3 regions of the Alteromonas sp. ABH4_454 genome follow, and region 1 is predicted to be linked to each of the others. Evidence: predicted binding sites of a transcription regulator. Region 1 holds the regulator's gene; each other region holds the start of a gene.

Region 1 (10,462 bases):
ATCAAGTCTACGTTTATTTGCAGCGGCGTATTCGATAGCAGGCGAAGTAACTGTACTTCTGTTTCTATCTTGTTCGGCATCAAATTAAGAATGCCGACTTCAAGAGGACGAATATCCTGATTGGCAGCCCTGTCCATGTCCATGGTAAAAATGTTTTCACCTTGTAGTACGTTCTGCGCGGGTAACTGCTCAGGAATACGAATTGGCATAGAGGGCTCCAGTGATAAATTACAATACCTGTATTGTGTCTATAACTGGCGATATGTCAACATCTTTACGTCTAGACGTCTAAACGTTTTCTTTGTAAGGCGAGTTTATCAGTACCAAACAACTAGCTGTTCTGTTTATGCACCATAACTAACATCTCAGCTTCAGCGCGAGGAATGTCACAGGCCTCAATAATTTCGTCGATGCTGGCACCTTGCTTAACTAAGTCTGCAGCACGTTGATATAGGCGTAGGGAAGGATCTTGAAGTTTGAGCTCTCGAAGCTGATTTTCAATATCAGTTTGTTTTTCGTCTAGCTCTTGAATGTGGCGAGTAATGACCAATGTGCGTGCTTGCGCCTCGGTTTGTTGGTTATTTGCATCTTTAGCGAGCGCTTCTGCTCGCGCAATTGCAGAAGCACTATTTTGCTCACTATCGCTTAAAGCTGTACGTAACTGCTTAACGTGCGAATATAGAATACTTACAGTAACAGCAAGCACAACGATAAAGCCGCACAAAATAAGTTCAATTAAGGTAGGTGCAGCAAGCTGCCATTCCATGGACATAACCCTTGGGGAAATGGAGGCGACATAGACAATACATGCCGCCTAATCATTATTTAGATATTGCTAAGCTCATCCCACTCTTCGTCGCTGAGCAATTTATTTAAATCAACAAGAATAAGCAGTTCGCCATCACGATTGCTAACCCCTTGGATAAATTTAGCGCTTTCTTCAGTACCAACGTTAGGGGCGCTGTCGATTTCTGAAGATTTTAAGTACACCACTTCTGCGACACTATCCACTAAGATACCGACAACCTGTTCGTCCGACTCTATGATAACTATACGAGTGTTGTCTGTGATTTCCGTTGGCGGCAGCCCAAAACGCGCACGGGTATCAATGACGGTTACCACGTTACCACGCAAGTTAATAATACCAAGCACATAATCAGGCGCACCGGGTACAGGGGCTATTTCGGTATAACGCAGTACTTCTTGTACTTGCATTACGTTAATACCGTACGTTTCTTCACCTAAGCGATACGTCACCCATTGAAGGACTTCATCGTTACTGTCGCTAGCGTTATTATTCATTCTTTCATCGCTCATGAACCTGGCTCCCAATACTATGGCGTCTGGTCGTTACTGCCTAAGCCTTTGTTAAGCATAGATATTAATTCTTCAACGTCAATTAACGCACACATTTTTTCTTTAACCATCCCTGCTAACCAGGGACGTTTACCTGTGGACTCGCGCCATTTAACATCATCGGTAGTCAAATTGACTGTGTTTACAAGCTTTTCGCTTGCTAATCCCCACGCACTCTCTCCTAACATTATAAGATATCGGTAGTTGAGCGATTGTGCGAGATTTTCGTCGTATTTTTCTGGCATTACCCATTTTGCAGAGTCAACAACACTTAGTTTAGACTCTCTGTGCAACATTACACCCATAAACCAGTCAGGTTTTCCAAATAAAGGGCCTATTTTTTCAATTTGGTGGATTCCCCCTAGCGAAGTTAAGGGAACCGCAAGCGTTAGCCCTGCAACCTCAAAGAATAGCGCCTGAAAGCGGAAACCGAGAGTATCCTTTAGTGGCGTTTTTAAACTCTCAGGAGCACTTACCTCACTTTCTTTTTCTGCCTGAACAGGTACGTCAACGTATGAATGCGGCTTTTCGCTATCAATCGTCTTTAAATTTTGACTTTCAATTAACGAAGAAACCTCTTGAGCTAACACTTCTTCTTTGTCGACGTGCGCTTCGCTATCGCTAGCCGTTGAGACAAGGGCTGACTCAGCCATTTGCTGAGAGGCCTGCTCAAGCAATTTTGCCGTGCGCGCAGTGACATCTTCCGGAGTTTCGGGCTCTTTCAGAAGACTGTCTAGGTATGCCTCCATCACTTCTTCACGGGCAAATGGCGATTGCTTGCTCATGGTTTTGTTATTTCTCCAATACGGCTAACAGTTTATTGTAGGCATTTACACCTCTTGTCTTCGGGTACGCAGCAGAGATAGGAAGCTGCACCAAACTCGCATCCCTAAAATGAGTATCCACCGGGATAACACCTTCCCACACACGTTCACCGTAATCACCCATTAAGCGCTTTCTCGACGCTAATGCGGCGTTTGTTCGTTTATCGAACAAAGTAGGAATGATCAGAGTATCAAAAGACTTATTTAATGAACGCCCCATTATTTCCATAGTGCGTATCATTCTATCTAAGCCTTTAAGCGCCAAATATTCTGTCTGAGTCGGAACAATAACCTTATCGCATGCCGCTAAGGCATTAACCATTAACACGCCCAATACAGGCGGGCAGTCGATGATAGCAAAGTCGAACTCATCGGCTATTTTAGCAAGTGCTTTTTTTAGCACTAAGCCCATCCCCTGCTCGCTTCCCATGGTTCGGTCTAACGTCGCCAATGCCATGGTTGCGGGTAGCACATATAAATTGTCGAGTTTTGTAGGACTGAGACAGTCCATAACATTATCGGCAGTAATCTCGTTAGACTTAATAAAAATGTCGTAAACAGAATGGCTTGTCGCTTCTGCATCAATACCAAAATAGTAACTAAGCGATGCGTGGGGATCGGTATCTATCATGAGCACTCGCTTGCCCTTTTGAGCGAGCAAGCCGCCAAGGCTTACGGTTGTGGTAGTTTTACCTACCCCGCCTTTTTGATTTGCCACAGTCCACACTTTCATAATTACTGTTCCATTACTGTTCAAACTGCTATCGCATTTCGGTTTGAACGCAACTGCTTATATCATCGATATTAATATTTTTACTCGATATATTAGCCACAGCGACAGCCTGAGGCATACCGTAAACCACACAGGAGTCTTGGTCTTGCGCCCAAATAGTCGCCCCCTTATCCTTGAGTATCCGACAGCCCTCTCTACCGTCTGCGCCCATACCCGTTAAGATGATACCAAGCACGTCGCCACCATAAACTTTAGCCAACGAGCTAAAGGTCAGGTCTACGCTTGGCTTATAATTCACCTTATCAGACTGGCTTGCATCAACGATGGAAATTCGCTTGTTGCTACCGATAGATTCAAGCAACATTTGCTTTCCTCCTGGGGCAAGATAAGCGTGCCCTGGTGCTAAAATATCGCCATGCTCTGCTTCTTTCACTTTAATTTTACAGTTGCTATCTAAACGCTGTGCAAATGCAGTAGTGAAAGTCCCAGGCATATGCTGCACAAGTAAAATAGGATAAGGAAAATCTGCAGGTAGTGGAGAAAGCACTTTTTGAAGTGCAACAGGCCCACCTGTGGACGCCCCAATAGCTAAACATCTGTATTGCTTACCCGTTGCTCTCACTGAGGAAACGGTAGGCTGCTTTGCAGCGTCTTTATGACCAGAAAGTAAACCCGACGTTTTGAAAAAAGCCTGTTTGGGCGCATTGTCAGGGAGTTTTCTCGTCTCGGCGGTGCGAAGAGATGGGCGCTTAACGCCTAACCCTCTTCGCGCGATCAACCTGACTTTAGTGCAAAGTAACCGCGAAGCATCTTTTCTATCTTGGGCTATATCTTCGAATTTCTTGGGTAAGAAATCGAGCGCGCCTGCTTCTAACGCATCTAGCGTTGCCTGAGCGCCATGATGCGTTAATGATGAAAACATTAAAATTGGCGTAGGACGTTTATCCATAATTGCCTTAACGGCGGAAATACCATCCATAACAGGCATTTCAACGTCCATTGTTATTACATCAGGCTTAAGAGCTTCCGCCTTGTCTAATGCATCACGTCCGTTTCTTGCTTCACCTACAACCTCAAGCTCTCTATCTCCTTCGAGAATTTCTCTTACTCGACGGCGATAGAAAGTCGAGTCGTCCACGACTAGGACTTTAAAGACCATGGATTATCATTCCTGTTAATTCATCGCCTTACTTTATAGGTTTACGCGCGTACCGTTTGAGCAGGCTAGGAACATCTAAAATTAATGCAATTCCACCGTCTGAAGTAATTGTTGCGCCAGCCATACCAGGCGTACCTTGCAACAATGCATCGAGTGGTTTAATAACCACTTCTTCCTGGCCTATCAGCGCGTCTACGACAAACCCTACTTGTTGAGTACCAATTTGCACCACAACAACATGCCCCTTTTCTTTATTTATATTTTTGGGGCCTCGGATTAACCATTCACCAAGGAAGAACAACGGAATTGCTTTCGAACGAACTATCATTGTTAGCTGGCCATCTACCGTATTGGTCTTCTTGATGTCCATGTTTATTATTTCGTTCACCGCACCTAATGGTAACGCAAAGGTCTGTTTTCCTACAACAATCATTAACGTAGGTAGAATCGCGAGCGTTAGCGGTACCTTGATATCTAATCGTGTACCTTTTCCTAACTGCGAGTCGATATTGATGGTACCGTTGAGCTGGTTAATCTTGGTTTTAACCACGTCCATGCCCACACCACGACCTGAAATATCGCTGATTTCGGTTTTAGTAGAGAAGCCAGGTGCAAAAATAAGATTAAACGCTTCAACGTCAGACATGCGTGCTGCTGCGTCTGCGTCCAATACGCCGCGGCTAATTGCGATCTCTTTGAGCTTTTCGGCGTCCATACCCTTACCGTCGTCTTCGATAGTAAGAAGAATATGGTCGCCCTCTTGAGATGCTGATAGCTGAACCGTACCCATGCGAGGCTTACCTGCCGCTGCACGATCATCAGGCATTTCTATCCCGTGGTCGACAGAGTTTCGCACCAAATGCACGAGCGGGTCGGCCAATGCTTCAACCAAGTTTTTATCTAAGTCTGTCTCTTCACCTACAAGATCTAAGGTAATTTCTTTCTTTAAGCTTCTAGCCAGGTCACGTACAACGCGAGGAAAACGGCCAAACACTTTCTTGATAGGCTGCATGCGGGTTTTCATTACCGCACCTTGCAAGTCTCCAGTCACTACATCTAGATTAGCAATGGCCTTTGACATGCTCTCATCGTTGCTGTTGATCCCCAAACTTATCAGTCGGTTTCTAACGAGTACGAGTTCGCCGACCATATTCATAATTTGGTCTAAACGCTTAGTGTCTACACGTACTGTTGTCTCAGCAGGTGGTGGAGCAGGAGCCCCTTTTTTATCATCTTTCTTGGCAGGCGCTTTTGGCGCAGCTGCTTTGCTCGTTTTAGCTGGGCTCGCTGCACTGGGTTCTGGCTTCGCCTTAGGCGCAGCCGGGGCACTCGACGCGGCTTGCTTTGCTTTTTGAACAGCTTCGGTAGCCGCTTTGTCTACCGGAGGTTCAGGGGCCGCTGGAGCAGAGCCTTGTTTAGTTGGACCTTGACCAGAACCGTGAAGCTGATCAAGCAGTGCTTCAAATTCATCGTCGGTAATTTCTTCATCTCCGGCACTACTTGCCGGAGCAGCTGCTGATACTGGTTCTGGAGCACTTTTTTCGTCCCCACCAAACTGACCTTTTCCGTGCAGATCATCTAACAGTGCTTCGAACTCTTCATCAGTAATGTCATCACTGTCAGTGCTCGCCGCTGGTGCTGACGTTTGCGCAGGCTCCGTTTTGGCGGCTTCTGTATTGGTTGATGCAGCTTGTCCTGGAGCACCACCTCCATGAAGCTCATCAAGGAGAGCCTCAAACTCATCTTCGGTAATTTCTTCTATACCACCGCTACTTTCACTGGTATCTGACGCTGCTGGCACTGGTTCATCTATAGCTAGTTCCGGCTCTTCTGCAACGACCTCGGGCTCAGCCGCGACAACTTCTGGCTCGGGCGCACTTGCATTGTCGAAAATGTTTTCATCTGGAGATTCTGGGCGACTGAGTTTGTGTAACAGGTCGACGAGGTGAGCATCCGCCGGCTCTAGCGGCTCTTGTGCTTTTACTCTCTCAAACATTTCAACCACCACATCAGTGGCTTGCAAAATGATATCCATTAACTCAGGCGTTAGCGTTCGTTGGCCATTGCGCATGACGTCAAAAACGTTTTCAGCACCGTGACAAATTTCAACTAACTCAGTAAGAGAAAGGAAGCCCGCTCCCCCTTTTACTGTGTGATAGCCGCGAAAAATTGCGTTAAGCAAGTCCGCGTCTTCAGGATTGTTCTCAAGATCAACGAGCTGTTCTTGTAATTGTTCAAGTATCTCTCCAGCCTCAACTAGAAAGTCCTGTAATATTTCCTCGTCAACATCAAACGACATGCACCCGCTCCCCTAAAAACCTAAGCTAGACAGAAGATCATCTACATCATCTTGACCTGAAACGACGTCATCTCGTTTGTCAGCATCAATAATTGGGCCTTCTGCCTCTACACCATCAACCTTATCGGCCTTAACGCTGGAAGGTTTAGTTTGTTCTGCACCGTCCCGTTCGCCAAACATAGTAAGCATGTTTACAAGGCTATCTTCGACTTCTTTAACCAAGTCGATAACGCGACGAATAACCTGTCCAGTCAAGTCTTGATAACCTTGTGCCATCAAAACTTCTGTAAGTAACTGTGTAAGTTTAGCCGACTGATTCGAACCGTCTTCCAACAATTCGTCTAAGTCTGCACATAAAACCTTAAACTCACCCAACTCGATTTGGCGGTTCATCAGCTTTTTCCACTCTGGCATAACCTTTTCGATCCGCTCCGATAGCAGTTCAGCGATGGGCATACTCGCCTCAACGGCATCCATAGTAGTATTAGCAGCTTTTTCGGTTTCTTCAATTACGTAGGTAAGGCGGGACTGGGCATCAGGGATATCGTCTGTAGCTAGATTTTTGATGCGGTCGTCTATTTGAAAGTTGTTTAATGCGTCGTGGAGTTGACGCGTTAACTTGCCTACTTCAGCGAATAGCTCAACGTTTTCTTTCATTGAGACGGCTTCAAGTAGTGCGTTAGCTGAAGCCTTGTCACCTTCTTCGAGAAAAGTGACAAGCTGCTTTGCTTCTTCTAACGATATTGGAACGTTTACATTCGTTGACATCCAGTAAACCTCATTTATCTGGTGAGCGTCTGGATCAACCTAAACGTTCGAATATTTTATCTAATTTTTCTTTAAGCGTTGCCGCGGTGAAAGGTTTAACGACGTAACCATTCACACCCGCTTGGGCGGCGGCAACGATCTGTTCCTTCTTCGCTTCGGCGGTCACCATAAGTACTGGCAAATGCTTAAGTTTGTCATCGGCTCTAATCGCGCGGAGCAAATCTATACCCTGCATACCAGGCATGTTCCAATCAGTAACAACAAAGTCGAAATCGCCTTGTTGTAACATAGGTAATGCAGTGCTTCCGTCATCCGCTTCCTGAATGTTGGCAAAACCCAAGTCTTTGAGTAGGTTTTTGATGATACGTCTCATGGTTGAAAAGTCATCGACCACGAGAATTTTCATGCTTTTGTCCAAAATAGCCTCCACTGAGGGGTTAATTGTTTTTAATTTCTATTCTTCGTCAGCTTGCCACGATTTCATTCGTGATTTGAGTTTTAACATGGCTTGACTATGAATTTGACTGACTCTCGACTCACTTACGTCGAGAACCTCGCCTATTTCTCTTAAGTTTAGTTCTTCGTCATAGTAAAGTGAAAGAACAATCGCTTCTCGCTCGGGTAATGTCGTTATTGCATGGGCCAGCGCTTTTTGAAATGCGCCCTGCATTAAATCTTCTAACGGTGCATCACTGCCTCGACTTTGCTCGGTAGTGATCACATCTTCCGACACACCTAAATCTTCAATGCCGACCAACTTCCCGGCATTTACTTCATTGAGCATCTGGTGATAATCCTGCAAGCTCACATTAAGCTTGTCAGCAATATCGGAATCTCGTGCGTCGCGCCCAGTTTCACTTTCTACCTGAGATATCGCTTCTGTTATTGCGCGACCATTTCGGTGAACAGAACGTGGCGTCCAATCACCTTTGCGTATTTCGTCCAGCATGGCACCGCGAATGCGGATACCTGCGAAGGTTTCAAAGCTTGCGCCTTTTGACCCATCAAAGTTTCGAGCAGCCTCTAACAAACCAATCATGCCTGATTGGATAAGGTCATCAACAAGTACACTCGCAGGCAGGCGCGCCATCAAATGGTGCGCAATACGCTTAACCAGGGGCGCATGTCTTTCGACTAACTGCGATTTATCTGTTTGCTGTTGATAAGCGGCTGCCTTGCTGTTCAACGTTGACTTCCTACGGCTTTTTCTGCAACTAATTGTTCAATGAAAAATTCTAAGTGACCTCCAGGCTGCGCCGGAATGGGCCAAGTAAGCGCCCTGTTTGCTAGCTTGGTTATCGCTACGGCTGCAGGAGAGCCTGGAAAAGCATCAACAATAGCTGTTTGCTTACGCACTGCTTTGCGAATATTTTCGTCAAATGGCACCGTCGCCACTAATTCTAGTGCAACATCGAGAAAACGCCCTGTCACTTTACTTAATTTGCTAAATAATTCCTGACCTTCTCGTACATCGCGAACCATATTGGCCACAACTTTAAAGCGAAAAACACCGTGCTCACGGTTAAGGATTTTTATCAGCGCATACGCATCAGTTAGTGATGTTGGCTCATCGCAAACCACCACCATGATATCTTGGGAAGCTTTAGAAAAGCTTAAAACCATATCTGAAATGCCAGCAGCGGTGTCGACTATTAATACGTCTATTTGAGAACGCAGCTCGCTAAATGCTCTTATCAAGCCAGCGTGCTGTGTGGGTGAGAGTTCCGCCATTGACTGCGTGCCAGATGTGGCGGGCGCAATCTTAATACCGTGGGGGCCGGTTACTAAAACCTCGTCCAACGTGCACTCGCCAGAGAGTACGTGAGATAGGTTTTTCTCAACTCGCAGGCCTAGCATCACATCTACGTTTGCAAGACCAAGGTCCGCGTCAAGAACCATTACACGCTTGCCCTGCTTCGCCATGGCGATAGCAGTGTTAAGCGTAATGTTTGTTTTACCGACGCCACCTTTACCACCGGTGACGGCGATTACTTTGATTAACCGTGATTGCTTCATTTTTCTTAAGCTACTCGCTTGATCGTCAATCATACTGCTTATGCTGTTTTAATTGCGTTGTTACCACTAGTATGATTCAAACCGTACTTTTTATAAAGCTTTGCAGCAGCGGAAACTAAAGATTTCGCTTCTGCAATCTTAATGTCTTCAGGCACTTTTTGACCATCGGTGACATAACTAACCGGTAGTTGGTATTCAACCGCTGCACTAAGTACCTCTCCTAAAGAGTAGCACTCATCTAACTTTGTGAAAATACAGCCACTTAGTTCAATATCGTCATACGCTTGAATGATTCTCTGCAAAGCCGGATATTGCGTATTGGCTTGCGCTACCAAATATTTTTTAACTTTTGGCATTTGACCATTGTCGAACTGCTTAATTTGCTTAATTAATCGACTATCACGCTGACTAAAACCTGCTGTATCAATCAATACTAGTCGCTTATGACGAAGTTGGAACAATAAATCTGCTAGTTCTTCACTAGTTTGCGCTTTTCGCACAGTACAGCCAATAATTTTTCCGTATGTCGCTAGTTGCTCATAGGCTGCAATTCTATACGTATCAATAGTTATCATAGCTACCGATTCTGCACCGTATTTTTGCGCGTAGCGGGCGGCCAACTTTGCAACCGTGGTTGTTTTACCTGTACCAGTAGGCCCGACTAATGCAACGGCACCTTGTGAGCTTAGTATATCGTTTCCGGTAACATTTATGCGATTAGCCAATAGGTTAAGAAGATATACCCACGCGTCACGTTCGTTGTAATGAGCCGGTGTATAGCTAATCAGCTGAGTTGCTAGTGCACTACTCAAACCCATATCGGTTAATCGCGTGACCAAGTATTGATGAACAGGTTTTTGACGCTTGTTCTTCGCTTCCATTAGGTCAGCAACTTGATACTGCAATACGTCGCGAAGTGAAGCTAACTCTTCTTTAATTTGAGCTAGTTCAGCAGACTGGGATACAGGAGTTTCACCCATACTTGACGCTTGATGCTCTGGAAAAGCCTGGTGCTCGATAGCATCTTGTTGTGGTGACTGTATTTCAAGATCGTCGATAAACGCTTCTGAAAAATCTAAGTGAGATGCAATTTCGTTGGCGTGCTTAGCGTTCGCTGACATTGGCTGTGCTGGTTGTGCAGAACTTTCTGCAACTGGGTTTCCACCATGCTGCTTTTCCAGCAAGGCTTTTAAGCTATCAGGGCCATCGTCGCCAATAATTTCACTTAAGCTAGGCACAGCCTTTTGGCCAGGCGTTTTAGCAGCGGTCTGTGGTGCCGCCTTAGGCGTGAAAAGCTTGGCTTCAGG
Region 2 (10,462 bases), 1.7 Mb from region 1:
AAGAGAAGTAAAAATGAATAATAAGATTGCCATCATAGGCACAGGTATTTCAGGGTTAACCTGCGCACACCTTCTAAACCGACAGAACGACATCACAGTTTATGAAGCGAATGACTACATTGGTGGTCATACGGCAACAAAGAAAATCGATGATAATGGTCAGACTCATCACATTGATACCGGCTTTATCGTTTTCAATGACTGGACCTACCCTAACTTCATTAAGCTTATTACTCAGCTAAACGTTGACTACCAACCAACAGAGATGAGCTTCTCTGTTATGAGTAAAAAAGCAAACTTAGAATACAATGGTAATAACTTAAACAGCTTGTTTGCACAGCGACGTAACATTCTTCGACCTAAGTTTTGGCGCATTGTTAAAGACATACTGACGTTCAATAAAGCGTGTAAAGCCATGGTGGCTGAAGAGCGCGACACGTCTTCGTTAACGCTGGAAGATGTTATTAAAGAATTAGGGCTAAGCGACGATTTCGCGCGCTACTATATACTACCTATGTGTGCCGCTATTTGGTCTAGTAGCCTAGAACAAACGAGGAAGTTTCCATTAACCTTCTTCTTGCAGTTTTTTAATAATCACGGCCTGCTCAATATTACCGACCGACCACAGTGGTACACGATTAAAGGTGGCTCTAGCCAATATATACCGCCATTGGTTGCACCATTTGAGTCTAAAATTAAATTATCTACGGCTGTAGTTTCTGTGGCCAAACGCGATGATAAGTGGGAAGTTACTGATTCATCTGGTGCAGTTGCGACGTTCGATCATGTCGTGTTTGCGTGTCACAGCGACCAAGCGTTAAAAATGATTCATTCCCCTACTTCACTGCATAGAGATATCCTTGGCAATATTCCTTTTGCGGAAAATGATGTAGTCATGCACAAAGACACAGGCCAATTACCAAAGAGAAAGTTAGCGTGGGCAAGTTGGAACTACAGCTTAAAAGAGGATGCAAGCGAGGAAGCCCGCCCCGCTTCTGTCACCTACAATATGAACATTCTCCAGCGATTAGAAGCGGAGAATACGTATTGCGTAACGCTCAATAATACGCCTGAAATTGACAACAAGAGTATTTTGCGAAGCTATCAATACGCTCACCCTCAGTACAGTGCCAACATGGTTGAAGCGCAGTCACGTAGAAGTGAGATTTGCGGCGTAGATAATTTACATTTTTGTGGCGCATACTGGTACAACGGTTTTCATGAAGACGGCGTTACCAGTGCACTAGACGTTTGTGCTCGTTTTGGTGAAACACTGTGATAGAAAGCGCGATATATAAAGGCAAGGTATATCATCAACGTTTCAAGCCTACCCAACACAAGTTTGACTACGACATTTATCTGTTTTGGTTAAAACTGGAAAGTGAGGAACTGAAAGTGCTATCGGATACGCTGAAGTATTTTAGCGCGCACACCAAAGCACGAGTTCGATTCAAGCGAGAAGACTATCTAGGTGACCCTTCCATTTCTTTGAAACAAGCCGTGTTGCAAAGAATGACCGAATTAAATGATGGTAAAGCGCTAAGCGGCGACGTTTTTATGCTAGGTCAGTTACGCATGTGGGGGCTGTATTTCAGCCCAGTTAACTTTTATTACCTTCGCAATGCTGAGGGTAAATATACTCATATGCTTGCTGAGGTTAGCAATACTCCTTGGAATGAGCGCCATCACTATCTGGTAAACCTAAACAGCCAAGCCGATACACCTAAGGCTTTTCACGTGTCGCCTTTTAACCCTATGGATATGACCTATAAATGGTCGATTTCCCAGCCTTCGTCTAGACTTTCTTTAGCGATGGATTGCGTAAGAGAAGACAAAGAATTTAGCGCTGGGATTAATTTGACTAAATTTACTTTAGATAATGCGAATCTATCTGCCGCACTTAAACGTATACCCAGTATGACGATAAAAACCGTGGCCGGAATTTATTGGCACGCGCTTAAGCTATTGCTGAAACGAACGCCACTATATACACACCCAGAAAAGAGTCAGGAACAATAACAATGTCTTTCGGTGAATCTGTACTACTGACCACCTCAGAGGTCTCTTTTGTAGATAAAACTTGTAGAACACTATTTTTGAAGTGTTTAAATCAGCTTCCATTTGGTCGCTTAACTATTCAAGAAAACGGCGATGTCGTGGCGCGTTTCGGCACAGACGAAAGTGACTTGCGCGCTACAGTAAATATCAAAAATGTGCAAGCCTATCGACAGTTATTACTTGGCGGCAGTGTGGGCGCTGGCGAGGCGTACATGGACGGGTTATGGGACAGTGACGATGTAACAGCCGTAGTAAGGATTTTCGCACGAAACTTACCCACCCTTGATGAGTGGGAAAATAAGTTTAAGTGGCTAACCATGCCCATTAATAAAATTCAGCATTTTGCGCGTCGAAACACAAAAGACCAAGCTAAAAAGAACATTGAAGCGCATTATGATTTGGGTAATAAGCTTTATACCCGGTTTCTTGACCCGACAATGATGTATTCATCAGCTATATACCCTGACCCGAATGCAACGCTAAACGACGCGCAGAATTACAAACTGAAAGCCATCTGTGACAAATTACAACTTACCGAAGCAGACCACCTCTTAGAGATAGGTACTGGCTGGGGCGGCCTTGCAGTTTATGCTGCGAAACATTACGGCTGCAGTGTCACCACCACGACTATTTCAGAAGAGCAGCACGCATGGGCGAAAGATTGGATTGAACGGGAAGGATTAGAAAGTAAAATTACCTTACTTAAAAAAGATTATCGTTTGCTTGAAGGTAAATATGACAAACTAGTATCCATTGAAATGATTGAAGCGGTTGGCAAAGAGTATTTAGGAAACTTTTTTGAAAAATGTGCTTCTCTTTTGAAAGACGACGGACTTATGTTACTTCAGTCGATAACCATCGACGATAGACGTTATGACAGCTACTCAAAGAGCGTAGACTTCATACAGAAATACATTTTCCCGGGTGGTTTTTTACCATCGCAATACCAGTTAAATGCACACCTTAAAAAGTACACGAATATGATGATCCGTGACTTACATGACATTGGTGTGGACTATGCAAAAACGCTAAACCATTGGTATGAAGCATTTATCTCGGCGAAAGATGAATTATTGAATGATGGTTACGACGAACGCTTTATGCGTATGTGGACCTATTACCTCAAATACTGCGAAGGTGGCTTTTTAGAAAGAACCATTAGCACTGTACAACTTGTTATATCTAAACCTCAGTACAGAGAAGAACTAGCTAGAGTTTGATTGTCGTTGCTGGGTAGGTAATTATCTATGCGGATTGGTATGAGTACCCAGCAAGCAATTTTAAACCAAAAAGCGGTGCCATATGGCACCGCTTTTTAGTGGATATTGTAATTCAAAAGAGTACCGCTTAATCGTCTACCACTGATATAGGTTTGGATATCATTGGTTTACCTTGGTTAATATTAATTTCCACTCGGCGATTCTTAGCTCTATCACTCGCGGTCGTGGCATTTTCGACGATAGGATTAGTATCAGCTTTGCCAACCACAGACATACGGCTTTCATCAAACCCAGGCGCTGTCCGCATAGCTTCGGCCACCGCTACTGCCCGTTGTGATGATAAATCCCAGTTTGAGCGATAGAGCTCATTGGCAATATGCTGTCCGTCACTATGGCCCGAAATCTCGATTTCTCCAGGCACATCCGCTAACAATGAACCAATTTTTCTTAATACGGGCTGAAATTGTGGCTGCAAGAAAGCAGACCCTGCTGAGAACGAACCATTCTCGCGAATACGAATAGTAAGCTGCTGCCCCAGCGACTCCATTTCTACCGACCCATCTAAAATTTGCTTTTCTAATTGTTGGGCCACTTTTTTCATCAACTCAGCCATTTGAGATTGGTCTGTACTTTGCTCAGCGGATGAAGATGACTCAGTAGCCGTTTGTTGAGACTGACCGCCCCGTTGTTCGCCACGCTGCTTTTGCCTGCCGCCGGCCGAGTCCTCGTTTCCAGCTTGGAACTCTAGCATTTGTTGGGTCATTTCGTTGGTTTGCTGCTGAATGGACTCAATTGGTGTTGGGTCGGGTTTACCCGGGCGAAACTCCATGGCTATAACGCTAGTGCCCTTTGGAATATCTTTTACTTCGATTTTGTTTTGTACACCGAATGCAAACTTCATTGAGCCAGCTATTTGCTTAAATTTAAGTACGTCCATTTCGGAGAATGAAAGCAAAAGTACAAAGAAGCACATAAGCAGTGACATTAAGTCTGCGAAGGTTCCCATCCAAGCTGGAAGCCCCTCGGGGGGGCATTTTGGGCATTCTTCTTCGGCCATTACTCTTCCTCTGCGCTTCCACGCTTACTTGCAGCAAGGTAGTTTTTCAGTACGCCTTCAATAACTCGCGGGTTTTGACCGTCAGCGATACCGACAATACCGTCAAGAACAAGGCTTTGATTGAGCTTTTCTTCCCCTGCTCGCACAGAAAGTTTGAATGCTATTGGCAAACAGATAACGTTGGCGAAAAAAGCGCCATACAGCGTGGTGAGTAGTGCTACCGCCATTGCCGGGCCGATAGCTTTCGGGTCATCCATGTTTGACAGCATGGCAACCAAACCAATCAAGGTACCGATCATACCCATGGCGGGTGCAATATCGCCCATACCTTTAAAAAACGAGGCACCAAAATCATGTCGTTCTGACGTCATAGAAATATCTTTAGCAAGTGTCTCTCTGACCACTTCGATATCGTGCCCATCCACCAACATGTCGACACCTTTTTGCATAAACTCGTTAGAGATTTCCGCTTCCTCTAAAGCCAAGAAGCCACCTTTTCGCGCCGCATCCGCCATCTCTACGATTTTCTCAATAAGCTCTTCTGGTGATTCAATCTTGAACATGAATGCTTTACCAGCAATCTTACCTGCACCGAAGAACTGACCTAAAGTAAATTGTGACAAGACAACAAATAAAGTCCCACCAAACACGATCAATATCGATTGGACGTCGATGAACATGCCTAAGCTGCCGCCTAGAATCATAGCCATAACTATGAAACCAATGGCGCCCAACATACCTATGACGGTTGCTAAATCCACTCACTCTTCCCCATTTATGCGCAGTCAGTGCTGTTAATGTACAAATATTCTATCGGCAAAGGATAAAAATACTAAAACGACATTATTGAAAAATATCATATTTATTTGTTTTTTATTAAGTGTGACTTTAAAAAACCCTGTTCAAAGGTTTGCTATACATCGTCCTTGCTTACAGCGTTCGCTTACCTGTCAGAACACGCATGCACCCTACTATTTAAAGTAATGTAGCCACTTATTTCGAATATAGCACAATATCTTCCTATTCAACGTGGTCAGTCTGCATGAAAAAAAAGCTATATTACTGTGATATAGGCGATATACGGACAAACCATTTGACCCTTGTGCGGCCCTCGGTTAATGTGCGCGGTACACGTATTTTGGCCAATGTATTGAGTGTTTTTATGACGACAGAAAAAGCATCAGCGTCTTTTGAAGAAACTTTATCAGAACTAGAAGCTATCGTTAACGAAATGGAAAACGGTGATCTGCCTCTTAATAAAGCACTGGAAAAATTTGAACGAGGCATAGCGTTATCTCGTCAAGGCCAGCAATCACTTGAAAACGCCGAGCAAAAAGTAAAAATATTGCTTAGTGAACAAGGCGAAGAAACGCTTCAGACTCTTCCTGAAAGTGAACAGCCGTAAAACGTTCATTTTTAACTTACAGGCGACCTATGAATTTTTCTGCTTTGCATCAGCAAGTGAAACAGCAAACTGATGCATCCCTTCTTACCTTAATTGATGATTTACCCGATTACGCACCGCGCCTTAAAGATGCAATGCGTCACGCATTGCTTGCAGGTGGCAAGCGCATGCGCCCACTACTAGTGCAGGTTGTAGGAAACACGCTAGACGTGCCCAAAAAAGATCAGATGGCTATAAGCATGGCTATCGAGTGCGTGCACGCCTACTCGTTAGTTCATGATGATTTACCAGCCATGGACGATGATGATTTACGTCGCGGAATGCCAACGTGTCATATTGCCTTTGATGAAGCTACAGCTATTTTAGCTGGCGACGCGCTGCAAGCCCTCGCATTCACGGTGTTAGCCGATGCGCCACTAAGTGCGTACGCCGAAACGAAGCGTGGTCAGTTATTGTCTGTACTCGCAAAAAGTGCTGGCTACGTAGGCATGTGTGGTGGCCAGGCTATTGACCTAGCCAGTACAGGTCAAGCCATCTCGATAGAAGAACTGAAACAGCTTCACAAACTAAAAACTGGGGCTTTGCTGAAGGCCTGTGTTGAAATGGTCGCTATTGTCAGTGAAGGCTTACTGCCACAAACTAAAACTGATTTAATGGCTTATGCCGCCGACATTGGGCTAGCTTTTCAAGTTCAAGACGACATTTTAGACGTTGAAGGCAGCAGCGAGAAATTAGGTAAACCGGCAGGGTCAGATGAAGCATTGGGTAAAAACACGTTTCCCGCCAAGCTTGGAATGGCTGGCGCTAAACAAGAATTAGAAATGCTTCACGATAATGCACTTCAAGCATTGACGCGTTTACCCTACAATACCGACAGTTTAATTGCGTTTAGCGAGCTTTTGGTGAAACGTGACCATTAGCCACGCGCCATGTTGAAAAAGATAATAAGTACATGAGTTTAGATCTCCAACATTACCCAACGCTTGCGCTTGCGCAAACACCTGAAAAATTGAGGCAGCTGCCCCAGGATAAATTACGCGAGCTCGCCGATGAGTTGCGTGAGTACTTACTTAATAGCGTAAGCCAAACCAGTGGTCACTTCGCTTCCGGTTTAGGCACGGTAGAGCTTACTGTCGCGTTACATTATGTATACAACACACCTTTTGACCGTTTGTTGTGGGACGTAGGGCACCAAGCCTATCCTCATAAAATTCTCACTGGCCGTGCGGAGCGCATGAGTACCATTCGTCAAAAAAATGGCCTGCATCCTTTTCCATGGCCGCCTGAGAGCGACTATGACACCTTTGCCGTAGGTCATTCTTCCACATCGATTAGCGCCGCGCTGGGTATGGCGGTAGCGGCAGAAAAAGAAGGTGAAGACCGCAAAGTGGTGGCCGTTATCGGCGATGGCGCAATGACCGCAGGTATGGCATTTGAAGCCCTTAACCATGCAGGTGATATCAAAAAAGACATGGTGGTTGTACTTAATGACAACGAAATGTCTATATCTGAAAACGTAGGGGCGTTAAACAGCCACCTAGCCCGTTTGCTAACGGGTAACTTTTTCAACTCAATACGGGATGGCGGCAAAAAGCTACTAAGCAACGTACCACCTATTAAAGAGTTCGCTAGCCGCGCAGAAGAGCACCTTAAAGGTATGGTTGTGCCCGGTACTATCTTTGAAGAGTTAGGCTTTAATTACATCGGTCCTATCGACGGTCACGATGTAAACGCTGTAGTCGATACCCTTCGCAATATGCGTAACTTTGAAGGTCCCCAGCTTTTACATGTTGTGACAAAGAAGGGTAAGGGCTACGCCGTTGCTGAAGAAGACCCTATTAAATTTCACGCGGTGCCAAAATTTAATCCGGCAGATAATGCTCTGCCAAAATCGAAGCCCTCTGCCCCAACCTACTCTGCTATTTTTGGAAAATGGCTATGTGATATGGCCGCCCAAGACCCAAAACTAATGGCTGTAACACCTGCAATGCGTGAAGGTTCTGGCATGGTTGAGTTTTCTCAGCGTTTTCCCGAACAATACTTCGATGTTGCCATTGCCGAACAGCATGCTGTGACCTTTGGCGCCGGTCTTGCCAAAGACGGTATGAATGCGGTTGTTGCGATTTATTCATCGTTCCTTCAGCGCGCTTACGATCAGCTTATTCACGATGTGGCAATTCAAGACTTACCGGTATTATTTGCTATAGACAGAGCGGGTATTGTAGGCGCCGATGGCCCTACTCACCAAGGTGCGTTTGATATTGCTTTCCTTCGCTGCATTCCAAATATGGTCGTTATGGCACCTTCAGACGAAAATGAATGTCGTCAAATGCTCTATACAGGCCATAAGCTACAAAAGCCGGCTGCTGTTCGTTACCCTCGCGGTGCTGGCATGGGCGTTACACCAGATGAGGCGATGACGGAACTTGAAATAGGTAAATCACGTACCTGTCGAGAAACCGCTAAAGCTAAACCTGAAAGTGTTGCTATTTTGAATTTCGGCTGCTTACTGCCCTACGCGCTTGAAGCTGCAGAAGCTATTGATGCAACGGTTATTGACATGCGCTTTATAAAACCACTAGATGGCGATGCCGTTTTAAAAGCTGCAAATGAACACAGCGCACTTATCACGTTAGAAGACGGCTGTATTATGGGTGGTGCAGGTAGTGCGGTGCTTGAACACTTGCAGCAAAATGGTGTTCTTAAGGCAGTTAAAATGTTAGGTCTGCCTGATAGCTTTATTCTGCAAGGTACACAACAGGAAATGTATAAAGAGCATGGCTTAGATGCTGAAGGAATTATTGCTGCAGCAAATAGTTTTATAGCCAATTAGCTATAAAGCTAGCTTTGTAAAAGCGACTATTATGCTTTTCGTTTAAGTTAGAGATTAAAAAGCCCGCAAACTGCGGGCTTTTTCGTGATGCATTTCGCTATTGTCTGTCTTTTTATTGCCTAACTTCTCTCTGTAGCCAATCTATGAGAGCGGCCTTGAATCTTCACTTTTAGCTAGAACAACGCCAGAGCTGCTGGCCAGAACACCATTAATAAATGTAAACAGCCACACGCCATGGCACCAGCAAGAATATCATCCAGCATAATGCCTGTACCGCCGTGTAAGCGCTTGTCGATAATACCTATTGGCCAAGGCTTTAAGATGTCGAAAAGTCTGAACAGAACAAAGCCCACGAGTAAAGATGACGCTGAGATAGGTACAAATAGAAAGGTGATAAACATGCCCGCTATTTCATCCCACACAATAGAGCCGTGATCGTGTACCTGCATATCGTCTGCAGTCTTGCCACACAGATAGATACCTACCACTGAAAATATCAGCGTAAGCGCGATGAAGGAAACCACAGAAATCTGGCTGCATGCTACAAGTAGCGGTAGTGCAGCAAGAGAGCCAAATGTACCCGGCATAAAAGGAACAAGCCCGCTACCAAAACCGAGTGCGAGAAAATGAACAGGATTTTTCAGACTCACTCTAGCGCGATATTCCGCCTGCATGCTTCTTCCTTTATTCACTATTGTAAGATGTAGTTTGCCTAAAAGGCGTGCTCGTAGCCAGATGCATTAGCTGGCGTATACTTTTCGTTATCTTTTAGCAACGAAAGTGAACCGCTATGCCCGGTTAATTGGCCAATACACGTGGCTTTTACATTCGTACTTGCCAACGAAGTTTCAAGGCTACCGCGCTGCTCTTCACTTACAGTAAAAATAAGTTCGTAGTCATCGCCAGCGGATAATGCATATTCAATAGCTTGCTCAGGCGTAACTGCACTTGTTAGTGCTCGTGATAACGGTAAACGATCTACATGAACATTCGCACCGCAATTAGACGCTTTTAAAATGTGCCCTAAATCTGAAATCAAGCCATCAGAGATATCAATGCACGACGTTGCAATACGACGTATCGCCGTACCCACCGCAACACGAGGCGTTGGGAAGTAATGGCGATTAACCAAAACGTCTTTCGCTTCACCACTTACGCTGAGATTTTTTTGCAGAATATCTAAGCCCGCTCCTGCATCACCTAGTGTTCCGGTAACATAAAGCCAATCACCCGGCTTCGCGCCGCTGCGCGTTAGTTCCGAACCCGGCGGAATAAAACCTTGTGCAGTAATAGTAAACGCCATAGGGCCTTTTACTGTATCGCCACCGATAAGCTGAACAGAATAGTACTGAGTAAGCTCGTACAATCCAGATACAAAGTCATCTAACCAGGCTTCATCTACTTCAGGCAGTGACAAAGACAAGCTGATCCATGCGGGCTCAGCCCCCATAGCGGCAAGGTCACTTAAATTAACAGCAACGGTTTTGTAGGCTACAGACTTGGCCGGTGCATCTTTTAAAAAGTGCACGCCTGCGACAAGGGTATCTGTAGTAACGGCAAGTTGTTGGTTTTCAGGAACCGTTGTTACAGCACAGTCATCACCAATACCAATAACAACGTCTTTGCGTTTGTGGCCACTGTTTGAAAAATAGCGGCCGATAAGATCAAATTCTTTCACGGTAATTTTTAAACCCTTTTAGCGGCAATCCATGCCGCCACGGTAAGGTTAGTCGCGCTCGTCTTTGCGCAACGTGCGCACTGCTTTATCCAGTGCACCATTAATGAACTTATGGCTTTCTTCAGCACCAAATGCCTTAGCTAGCTCAATCGCTTCATTAATAATTACGCGGTAAGGTACGTCGATACGCTCAGTGAGTTCCAGCGTCGCA
Region 3 (10,462 bases), 140 kb from region 1:
CTGTCACCATTCGCTGTGAACTGCATTGTGCCATGCTTAGTCATGCCTTCTCCTGGATACAGCATGGTATCGTCAGAAGTAAAGGTATCTTCGCTTATGTCGCCGTGAGCAATAAGCGTGTCTCGCGAGGCCTGCGAAAATACAATAGTCTTACCCTCAGAGGAGACCGCAATAACAACCTCTTCTTGCCCATCTTCAGCTGTTGAAGTTTGCCCAAACCATACGCCTAGTACTGAATTTGGCCTTACTACACTGTCATTATCATTTAAGCTACCGCCACAACCAACAAGCAAAAATGCACAAAGCAATGAACCGAAACAAGCCTTATCGTTGATAAAGCCAGAGAAGGTTAATGTGCTATGTTTGAAATAAGTATAGAGTGACATTTTCAAATTTACTTTCCTTGTTATTTTTTTCCTTTTCAAAAGGTAACATTATTTTTGACAACCAAGTAGACCTGCTTTGCGATTAACTTACGGCTTCGGCTTGTGGTTTACCTCGAAAGCACATCTCAATTTGGCTATGATAAGTACGTCATATTTTTGCTCACGCAAATAAACAAAAATATAAAAATAATCCACGGAGAACACATGTCCCGATTGAATAATATCGCTAGGAATCTAGCGTTTGGTGCATTAGTAAGTGCATGCAGCTTTGGCGTTTTTGCTGAAACTTCCCCCATTACTGACGAGCAAAAGAAAACTGCGGAAACGCTAATTCAAAAAGCGCTGAAAAGTGACTTAGGCTATAGCATCGTAGAATCACTCACTACAGAGATAGGCCCACGCCTTGGCGGTTCAGAAGCAGAAAAGCGCGCCAGAGATTGGGGTGTTAAGGTAGGAAAGAACCTTGGGTTTGATAAAGTGAGCATTGAAGAGTTTAGCATGCCCTTCTGGGACAGGGGTCACTTACATATTTCACTTACTGCACCATACATGCAGCCCCTTTACGGTACCGCGTTAGGTGGAGCTGCTCCTTCAGAGAGCGAGATCAACGCTGACATCGTATATTTCAGGGATATTCATGCACTAACCGCAGTTAAAGACGGCGCGCTGAAAGGCAAAATTGCGTTTGTCGATGGCGACGCCATGGTAAAAAGCCAAACGGGTGCAGGTTATGGTCAAGCGAATCAGCGTCGCCGTATTGGTTGGCAACATGCACAACGCGGTGGTGCTGAAGCTTTAGTTGTGCGTTCGGTAGGCTCAGACTCTCATCGCTTCCCTCACTCTGGCATGATGAGCTCAAACGGTGATGAGTGGGCCGATATCCCAGTAGTTGCTATTTCTAACCCCGACGCCGATCATTTACGACGCCTACACAATTTAGGCAAGCCACTGTCGTTATCGCTCCATTCTGAGTCAAAGTGGAAAGGCGAAGTAAATAGCGGCAACGTAATACTAGATTTAGTCGGCAGTGAAAAGCCCGAAGAGATTGTGCTCATTGGTGGTCACTTAGACAGCTGGGACTTAGGCACTGGCGCTGTAGATGACGGTGCGGGCGTTGCTATTACCACAGCGGCAGCCGCATTAATTGCATCATTGCCTGAACGCCCTAAACGCACCATTCGTGTAGTTATGTTTGGCGCTGAAGAAGTAGGCTTGTTAGGCGCGTTTGCTTATGCAAAAGAGCATGAAAAGAACCTTGCTAACCACGTACTTGCTACTGAGTCTGATTTTGGCGCGCAAACAATTTGGCAACTTGTGTCGAATGTGAACCCTGAAGCAACAGTACTGGTAGATGAAATCGCAAAAATCCTGTCCCCGCTAGGTATAATTCGCGGCGGCTCAGACGTTGCTGGTGGCGGCCCCGACATTATACCGCTAGCAGCGAAAGGCGTACCGACTATCCGTTTAAATCAAAACGGACGAGATTATTTCGATCTTCATCATACGCCTGATGACACATTGGATAAAATTAACCCTGATGAACTGGCGCAAAACATTGCAGCTTATGCAGCAAGCATATATCTGTTAGCAGATTCAGATGTCGACTTAAAAGCCAAACAATAACCACAGGTTATCTATATAATGACGTTGGTTAGTACACACCCGTACTAGCCAATGCTTCTCTTGCAACAGCACCATTATTTACAGCGCTTAATACATACGACGCAGTTGCACGACTGAACACGCAAGACCTATAACCTTTTAGCTTTTTAGCATCATTATTGACTATACAGCGATAAAGTTTCTTAAGCGCTTGTTATTAAGCACGAAAGCATAGAATGGGTAGTTAGAACTTAATTAGCTCTCTTGAATAAGCTGATCAATAAATCGCTTTGCTTCTTGTCTCGATGATAATTGAACATGTCGATAGGTGTTCGCATGTTTGAAGGCAACAGCTGTTTTATTTATGGAGATATTTGAAATTAACGCACCTGGAATAAGGCTGTTAATGGTAGAGATAGAGTTTTGAAATTGCATATTAAATACTTCTTTATTAATGTTGTTTGTTTTGAATTCCTCGCAGGTTGGGTTAAGAAATCTAAAAACGAAAATTAGGCTCTTTTCACATTTTACGTGAAAAAGAGCCCATCTTTGCGGGTTACTTCAAATAAGAGAAATAACCCTAAGCTTGCTTACAGGTCTTAAAGAACTGTTACGTTAGCAGCTTGTGGGCCTTTTTGGCCTTGTTCAACTTCAAAGCTAACCGCTTGACCTTCAGCAAGAGTCTTGAAGCCGTCAGAAGTGATTGAACGGAAGTGTACGAATACGTCTTTGCCACCAGCTTCAGGAGTAATGAAACCGAAACCTTTTTCTTCGTTAAACCACTTAACTGTACCGTTTACAGAATTAGACATAATAATAACCTTTTAAAAAATTGATGTAATGGTGGAAGCCACCGAATAGCAATAGACATAACTAAGCTAGTAAAGCAGTTGTATATCTATCTAGCACTTCAATTTGAAGGTATAAAGAAAGGTACAGCGCAGTATTAGGTAAAGCATAAAACATATCTAGAGCGTGCGAGACAGTACAGGTAATTACTCGCCATGTCCAATTAATTCGGGATTATTTTTTAAGCATTGCAACGCGAGCTTATCATTTGGGCCCACAATGAATACGTATGTTTGTATAACGCCAATACCAGCTCAGTTAATCTTATTCTTTTTTCGCTAGGTTTTAATTATGACAGACATGTACTTATTATCGGGTAAAACCGCCATTGTGACAGGTGGCGGCAAGGGGCTGGGTAAAACTATAACTCAGTTTCTATTAGATGCAGGAATGAAAGTAGCTATTTGCGGACGCACTGAAGAAACGATTAGCGAGACAGTTAAACAATTAGATTCGCTATTTCCCGGTAAGGTCATTGGGGCGAAATGTGATGTATCAAAAAGTGATGAAGTAGCAAGTTTCGTAAAAGAAGTTAAAAATACATTTGGCGAACTTCACGTTCTTATCAATAACAGTGGTTTTGGTAAAGAAACGCTCATCTGGGAAACCAGTGAAGACGATTGGGACGAAGTGATGGATACCAATGTAAAAGGTTCCTTCCTTATGTGTAAGCAAGTAGTGCCCCATATGATTGAAAATCGAGAAGGTTACATTATCAATATTGCCTCTCAGGCGGCACTAAATGGATATGCCAATGCGGGCGTTTACTGCGCGTCGAAATTCGCATTGGTGGGGCTTGGGAAAGCTCTTCAAGAGGAAGTGCGACCTTATGGCATTCACGTTCACTCACTCAACCCTGCGTTAATTCAGTCACAGAAAACAGGATCAGAGAAAGTAGACAAGGGTCTGATTCAAAACGAAGACTTAGGAAAAATAGTGGTTTATCTGTTAAGCCAACCACGTAGACTTAAAATTGATAATATCGGCATGTGGGGTTTTTAATACGTTTAAGTGGAATGGTAAAACTGTCTTAAAGCGTTAACATTTCCCCATTATCATGGTGTGTCGTTTGCGTTGACCAACGAAAGTGCTCTGCAGGGAGCCGTGTGAATGGGGCTCTGTGTGGCTCGAGTTCTGCGTACATGTAGCAACTGCAAACGCACACTTACAATGCAGTGTACCATCGGGTAATTCTGATGGTTCGAATAGGAAATAGTTATGCGAATGCTTCACACCATGCTTCGAGTTGAAAACTTAGAGGCGTCACTTCACTTTTACACCTCATTGATGGGCATGCGCCTTCTTCGACAATCAGAAAACAAAGAGTATGAGTACACCCTCGCTTTTGTAGGATATGGAGAAGAGACCGATAGCACCGTGTTAGAGCTTACTTATAACTGGGGTGACAACACCTACGATAAGGGTAACGCGTACGGCCACATCGCCATTGAAGTAGACGACATCTATCAGTTTTGTGAAAACTTAGAAGCAAATGGCGCTGAGGTGTATCGTAAACCTGGCCCAGTAAAAGGTGGCTCTACCGTCATCGCTTTTGCACGCGATCCAGATGGGTATGCCATAGAGCTTATTCAAAATAAGTCTATTTCACTATAGCAGCAGGACGTCGCCAATATCTTTTAAGCGCTTGTAACATAAGCTTTCTGTGAAATGTACGGCATAAGTAAGAAGGCGATAAAAGTAAACACATGGAGTGGCAGTCACATGCTAGGTAACCGCTTATTATTTTCTTTAAACCGTGTAAGCAAGGCTGTAGCGGGTTCGTCGAACAAGCTTAAGTTGCTATTAAAGGGCAATGCTAGGTTTCGCAATAGATATACGACCAGGTTGGCATCGTTACTACCTGCTTTGGTGGTGCTATTTACAGGTGCCCTTGCCTCTGAGAGTACGTTTGCAGCTGATGCTACGAATAGTAAAACCTCGCAAGCTGAAGCAGAACATACCACTAGCGAAAGACCGCATTTTACCGTTATCGCCCATCGCGGCGCTTCTGGCTATTTGCCGGAACACACCCTTGAAGCAGCCACGCTAGCGTTCTCGCTGCGTCCTGACTTTATAGAGCAGGATGTTGTTATAACCAAAGATGACATTCCGGTGGTACTGCACGACATTCACTTAGAGACAGTCACTAATGTAGAAGAAATTTTTCCAGCGCGTCACCGAAAGGACGGACGTTATTATGCCCGTGATTTTACCCTCGAAGAACTACGAGCATTGCAGGTACATGAACGTGCTAACAGTGCCGGGAAGCAAGTTTTTAAAAGTAGGTACCGCGGCACCCAGGCTAATTTTAAAGTGGCCACGTTAAGTGAACACTTTGAGCTAATCAGCGAACTTAATCGCCAATTCGACACGTCTGTAGGCGTATACCCAGAAGTAAAGTCCCCTGCTTTTCACATTGCTGAAGGTATTGATGCCAGTAAGATAGTTATCGACACATTAAATAACTACGGTTTTGCGGGAGAAAACGGCAATAGTTACCTGCAGTGCTTTGACTTTAACGAGGTCAAGCGTATTCGTGAAACCCTTGGCTATAAGGGCAAAGTAGTTATGCTGATTGGCGAGAACGATTGGGGAGAGAGCGACACCGACTACGATTGGCTGCGTACACAAGATGGCATGAAGCAAGTCGCGAAGTATGCAAACGGCATAGGCCCTTGGTTAGGCCATTTAATGGATAATGAGGCGATGGCTAAAGGGAAAGTAGAAGCAGCAAGCTGGGTTCAGTACGCTCACAATAATGAACTTACCATTCACCCCTACACTTATCGTCAGGATGCGCTTCCAGCGGGCATGTCTGGAGAACAAATTTTAGATGTATTGCACAAGGTAGTGCGAGCTGATGGCGTTTTCACCGACCATTTAGTGCCTGTATTAACCTGGCGAGACAAAACAAATTAACGCAAGTTAAACGGGTTTAAGGCGCTTTAGCAAGCGCCTAAGACTTGGATAGTCGTACCACTACGCGTCTGTTTTGTGCACGGCTTTCCCGCGTATCGTTTGGCGCGATATGACGTTTTTCACCGTGGCCTGTCAGCTGGATCCTATCTTCAGGTACACCTAGCGTAGTGAGATAGCTTTTTACTTCATTGGCCCTTCGAATAGACAATTGTTCGTTGTTGTAACGTCCACCGTAACTGTCCGTATAACCATCGAGAAGCACAAGCTCCAATTCACTGTCTTCTTTTAAATATTCGCCAATCATAGTTAAGCGCTTTTGCGAGTACTTAGTAAGTTCGGTGCTGTTGTTCTGATAAGACAACACTGTGTAGGCTATGTCATCAAAACTAAAGGGAAGCAAGTTCGACACGCACTTAACAAAGTCGCGATACACACCTGAGAAGTTGCTTGCGTTTAATGCCACACTCACTTGATCATATTTGTTATACCAGTCTTGGTAGTAAATCGTGGGCCAAAAGCCTTTCTCCAACTCAGACAGCATAGTCCATGCAGCATCCTGCGGCAGGTCGCCATTGTATTGCTTTCGAATAGACATATCCGCGATGGTCTTTGGCGCCACACCCGGCATCCACTTTGGCGGAACAGAGTAGACCGCAGCCACATCAAACTTGTTTGGCAGCATGTACATATCTAATTCAAATTCCATGTTGAGCTGCTTCGACGCAGAACTAGTGAACATGGCTTCGCCGTAACCAGGCAATTCATGGTTAAGTGTACACTGCAGGCGCGTGTCCGTATCAATACGCCAGTTGGAACTTTCAATGGTTGCAGAATATTGCCGCATGGCAGCATGGGACGACAGCGACCCCACCATCCCCAATAAAGCGATATATTTTAATTTCGACACCATTTCGACACCATAACGAAAGTCAGACTAACATGAATGTAGGCCTTTCATACGCCCACCAATCTTTAAGAGCCATAAATTGTACCCATTCGCTTTAAGCCGCAAATAGAACGTTTTGAAAAATTCATGGTTAATAAGATTATCGTCCAAAGTGTAGAAAAGTTTAGCGTTTAATACCATTAGCGTTTCGTACTATTAGCGCTTCTCATCTTCTCGGTTTTCAAATTGAAACTGGCAACTCGAAGATATCCTTGCGATAATTCTCTGTGCTAATAAGTTTCGCAGGTAGGTTTGCATAAAAAGCGACCAACCAGTTTCTGCAACCTAGTCTTACAAGAGTGTTTATGTCTGCCAACCCGCCCCTTCTTTCCCAGCGCTTTCGAGGTTATTTTCCCGTTGTCATCGACGTTGAAACGGCCGGATTTAATGCAGGCACTGACGCCTTATTAGAGTTAGCAGCGGTTACGGTGAAAATGGATGAAGAAGGAGTACTGCATCCTGACCAAACCTTTCACTATCATATAGATCCTTTCGAGGGTGCTAACCTTGAGCCTGCGGCATTAGAATTTAATGGCATTGATCCGAATTGCGCATTACGAGGTGCTATTGAGGAAAGCGAAGCCATGAAGGATTTATGTAAAGGTATTCGCAAAGCACAGAAAAATGCAGACTGTCAGCGTTCTGTTATCGTTGCTCATAACGCAACTTTTGATCAAAGCTTCGTTAATGCTGCGATTGAGCGCTGCAATATAAAGCGCACGCCCTTTCACCCATTTGTTTCCTTCGATACCACCAGCCTAGCGGGCCTTGCCCTTGGTCAAACTGTGCTGGTAAAAGCATGTCGAGCGGCTGGGATATCGTTTGACCAAAATGAAGCGCATAGCGCCCTTTACGATGCACAGAAAACCACCGAGCTATTTTGCTATATGGTAAATCGCTATAAGGCCTTAGGTGGCTGGCCAGTAGAAAATCAAGAATAGTTTTTTCGATAAACGCCGTAAACAAAAACAGCGCCAAAAGGCGCTGTTTTTCTATTATCTTTTAACAGGTTTGCTTATAGCTTATCTGCTTCTTCAGATAGATATTTAGCTACACCTTCAGGTGATGCATCCATACCTGATTTACCTTCGGTCCAACCTGCTGGGCAAACTTCGCCATGCTCTTCGTGGAACGCTAGTGCATCAACCATGCGAAGCATTTCGTCAACGTTACGACCAAGTGGAAGATCGTTTACTACCTGGTGACGTACCATACCTTCTGCATCAATTAGGAATGAACCGCGGAAAGCAACACCATCTTCTGGGTGCTCAACATCGTATGCTTGGCAGATGTCGTGTTTTACGTCAGCAACAAGAGTATATTTAACTGGACCAATACCACCTTGATTTACTGGGGTATTTCTCCACGCATTGTGTGAAAACTGAGAGTCGATTGAAACACCAATTACTTCAACACCGCGCTTTTTAAACTCGTCATAACGCTTGTCGAAAGCGATAAGCTCTGACGGGCATACAAAGGTAAAATCTAGTGGGTAGAAGAATACAACCGCTTTTTTGCCCTTAATAGCTTCACTTAGCGTGAAAGAATCTACGATTTCACCACTACCAAGTACCGCAGCTGCAGTAAAATCAGGTGCCGGACGGCCAACTAATACACTCATGAGTCTCTCCATTTATATTTGGATTGTAATAATAAAGGTGATTACATTGCGCAATCACTTTGATGAGAAATTTCCTATCCAGAAAATAGGTACGAATACGGAAATAACAATATTAAACAATGAGTTTTTTTACTGCTCGTACCAATAACTGAACAGCATAGAACAAAACTGTCCCGGACATTACCCCGTCGTTACCTAATTGCGGTTTATTAAATCTGCCATTACCTACTTGCCAAAACAAAGAATAACAATTATTATCATTTACAGATTCATTTGGAGTACGTTTAATGTTTGTTTGCATGTGCTATGGGGTAACAGATAAAAGCATTCGCGCGGCGGTTGAAGAAAACGGCGTGGGTAATATGCGTGAGTTACGTCAACATTTAGAGCTTGGCTCACAATGCGGTAAGTGCATCAATATGGCACAACAAATTATCGATCAAACCATTATTGACGAATCTCTCTTCAAAGACGTCGGCTAATATAAAAGTCCAAGGCTATCAGGCTAAATAACACAGGCTTATTTCCGAACACGCTTACCCTATCTATTGAAGTTAAAGCTTTATCCATGTTTAAAAGCTCGGTTTGACACCCTCAACTTTTCCTAAATTAGCTTCGTCAATACTATTAGCTATTTAAAGCTGTATTCAACACCTGCATAGTAAAATGCGCCATTAATACCGCCAGGGGATGTTGGTGGATAAAGCGCCCCAACCTCACCTTGAAACGGATTTTCATTTGGTAACGCGTCAAATAAGTTCTGCGCTCCAAAAGTAAGTTGAGTATCAGGCAAAATCTTCCAAGCGAGTTGAGCATCGAAAGTGGTTAGCGCACTGCCGTAAATATCCAAGCCTGCCGAAGCATCTAGATGATCTTCATAAAATTTACCGTAGTAGTTTAAACGCCAAGTGAAGGCCCATTCGTCTTTTGACTGTTCTAAGGTAATGCTCCCTCGATGAGCAGGGAGATTGTCTTCTAACATACGTATTCGAGCCTCAGTTAAGTTGGGCAGAAGCGTTATTTCCCCATCGCTTAACACCGGGTACAGAGATACACGCTCAACTTGCGTGTCTGTCCAGTTGTAGGCGACCAACACAGAGTTTGACCAGTCGCTTAACGCAAAATTGTAGTTTACAACTAAATCGATACCCTGGGTTTTGGTATCAAAATCATTGGTAAAATACTTAGCGGAATTATATCGGGCCGCATCAAAACGCCCTTGAGCAACAAGCGTATTAACGTCATCCTCGGTTAAAGGAATGGCCGATGTGGTACTGATACGATCGGTAAGGCGAATATTAAAATAGTCGAGCGTAGCAAAGAAGTTGTCACTTGCTTGCATAACCAAGCCCAAGCTAAAGTTTACTGATTCTTCAGGCGTCAGCGGCGTGGCCCCAAACTGCTGCGAGATAAGGTCGGTTGGCGGCAATGTTGCTTGGTCTTCCAAGCCATTAAGGCCATAGGCAGTAGTTACATTTATAACATTACTTTGGCCCACAGTCGGAGCTTTAAAGCCCGTATTTAAAGAACCTCGCAGTGCAAACATATCGTTAAGTGTGTAGCGCGTACTTAGCTTTCCATCAAATGTTGACCCGAAATCACTGAAATGCTCTACTCGCGTTGCTACACCAAACTGCCAATCTTCAGTCGCGTAAAATTCCAAGTCGGCATACACAGCCCAATTGCTGCGACTCCAGTGACCAGCAGACTGAGGTTGATAACCAGGAAAACCGTTAGAGCCTATTGAGAAGCCTTCACTTAAACCTATCGGTGGTTCTAAAGCGAAAGGGCCAGCGATATACGAGGCTTCATCTCCCGCTTTTTGAAAATACGTCTCTTTTCTCCACTCAACGCCAGCAGCAATGCTCACGGGGTCGTCAAAAATAGTCTGGATCAGTTTAGTAAAGTCTAAGTTTAGCGTGCGTTCTACTTGTGATACCCCGCCTGGAGAAAAGGTCGTTGGGCTTTGCGGCCCTAGCGAAGGGTTGACCGTATTCGATATAGTGTACTCAATATCGCTATAGCCCAAGGTGGCACTGATATCCATCGCCCACCCGTAAGACAATTCTTGCTTTATACCCATTGCAATAGAAGCATCGGTAATCGTTCCACCGAACCGAGGAGTAAAACCACCAGGGA

What was found. The regulator FliA, encoded in region 1, starts transcription of late flagellar genes. The targets are predictions, from matches to a motif close to CTAAAGNTNNNNNNNNNNNNGCCGATA.
Region 2: the regulator FliA is predicted to act here: its motif matches at 5,147-5,173, upstream of pomA (flagellar motor protein PomA).
Region 3: the regulator FliA is predicted to act here: its motif matches at 6,804-6,830, upstream of ACYX4W_RS09065 (flagellar protein MotY).

Annotation. Positions count from the first base shown of each region.
Region 1 covers NZ_CM149972.1:1,936,180-1,946,641, reverse strand. Annotated here, with positions in the region: gene metA (homoserine O-succinyltransferase MetA) at 1-209, opposite strand, end outside; gene ACYX4W_RS08465 (DUF2802 domain-containing protein) at 332-766, opposite strand; gene ACYX4W_RS08460 (chemotaxis protein CheW) at 826-1,317, opposite strand; gene ACYX4W_RS08455 (chemotaxis protein CheW) at 1,335-2,141, opposite strand; gene ACYX4W_RS08450 (ParA family protein) at 2,149-2,913, opposite strand; gene ACYX4W_RS08445 (protein-glutamate methylesterase/protein-glutamine glutaminase) at 2,942-4,072, opposite strand; gene ACYX4W_RS08440 (chemotaxis protein CheA) at 4,101-6,371, opposite strand; gene ACYX4W_RS08435 (protein phosphatase CheZ) at 6,384-7,139, opposite strand; gene cheY (chemotaxis response regulator CheY) at 7,174-7,557, opposite strand; gene ACYX4W_RS08425 (RNA polymerase sigma factor FliA) at 7,594-8,325, opposite strand; gene ACYX4W_RS08420 (MinD/ParA family protein) at 8,322-9,188, opposite strand; gene flhF (flagellar biosynthesis protein FlhF) at 9,194-10,462, opposite strand, start outside.
Region 2 covers NZ_CM149972.1:3,685,901-3,696,362, forward strand. Annotated here, with positions in the region: gene ACYX4W_RS16105 (SDR family NAD(P)-dependent oxidoreductase) at 1-2, shown strand, start outside; gene ACYX4W_RS16110 (NAD(P)/FAD-dependent oxidoreductase) at 14-1,279, shown strand; gene ACYX4W_RS16115 (DUF1365 domain-containing protein) at 1,276-2,019, shown strand; gene ACYX4W_RS16120 (class I SAM-dependent methyltransferase) at 2,022-3,278, shown strand; gene ACYX4W_RS16125 (flagellar motor protein MotB) at 3,406-4,335, opposite strand; gene pomA (flagellar motor protein PomA) at 4,335-5,096, opposite strand; gene xseB (exodeoxyribonuclease VII small subunit) at 5,498-5,740, shown strand; gene ACYX4W_RS16140 (farnesyl diphosphate synthase) at 5,770-6,660, shown strand; gene dxs (1-deoxy-D-xylulose-5-phosphate synthase) at 6,693-8,573, shown strand; gene ACYX4W_RS16150 (phosphatidylglycerophosphatase A family protein) at 8,747-9,247, opposite strand; gene thiL (thiamine-phosphate kinase) at 9,286-10,251, opposite strand; gene nusB (transcription antitermination factor NusB) at 10,300-10,462, opposite strand, start outside.
Region 3 covers NZ_CM149972.1:2,077,741-2,088,202, reverse strand. Annotated here, with positions in the region: gene ACYX4W_RS09100 (putative periplasmic lipoprotein) at 1-392, opposite strand, end outside; gene ACYX4W_RS09095 (M20/M25/M40 family metallo-hydrolase) at 591-2,009, shown strand; gene ACYX4W_RS09090 (hypothetical protein) at 2,244-2,423, opposite strand; gene cspE (transcription antiterminator/RNA stability regulator CspE) at 2,588-2,800, opposite strand; gene ACYX4W_RS09080 (SDR family oxidoreductase) at 3,129-3,839, shown strand; gene gloA (lactoylglutathione lyase) at 4,056-4,451, shown strand; gene glpQ (glycerophosphodiester phosphodiesterase) at 4,560-5,756, shown strand; gene ACYX4W_RS09065 (flagellar protein MotY) at 5,794-6,666, opposite strand; gene rnt (ribonuclease T) at 7,008-7,643, shown strand; gene ACYX4W_RS09055 (peroxiredoxin) at 7,718-8,323, opposite strand; gene ACYX4W_RS09050 (bacterioferritin-associated ferredoxin) at 8,611-8,805, shown strand; gene ACYX4W_RS09045 (TonB-dependent receptor domain-containing protein) at 8,955-10,462, opposite strand, start outside.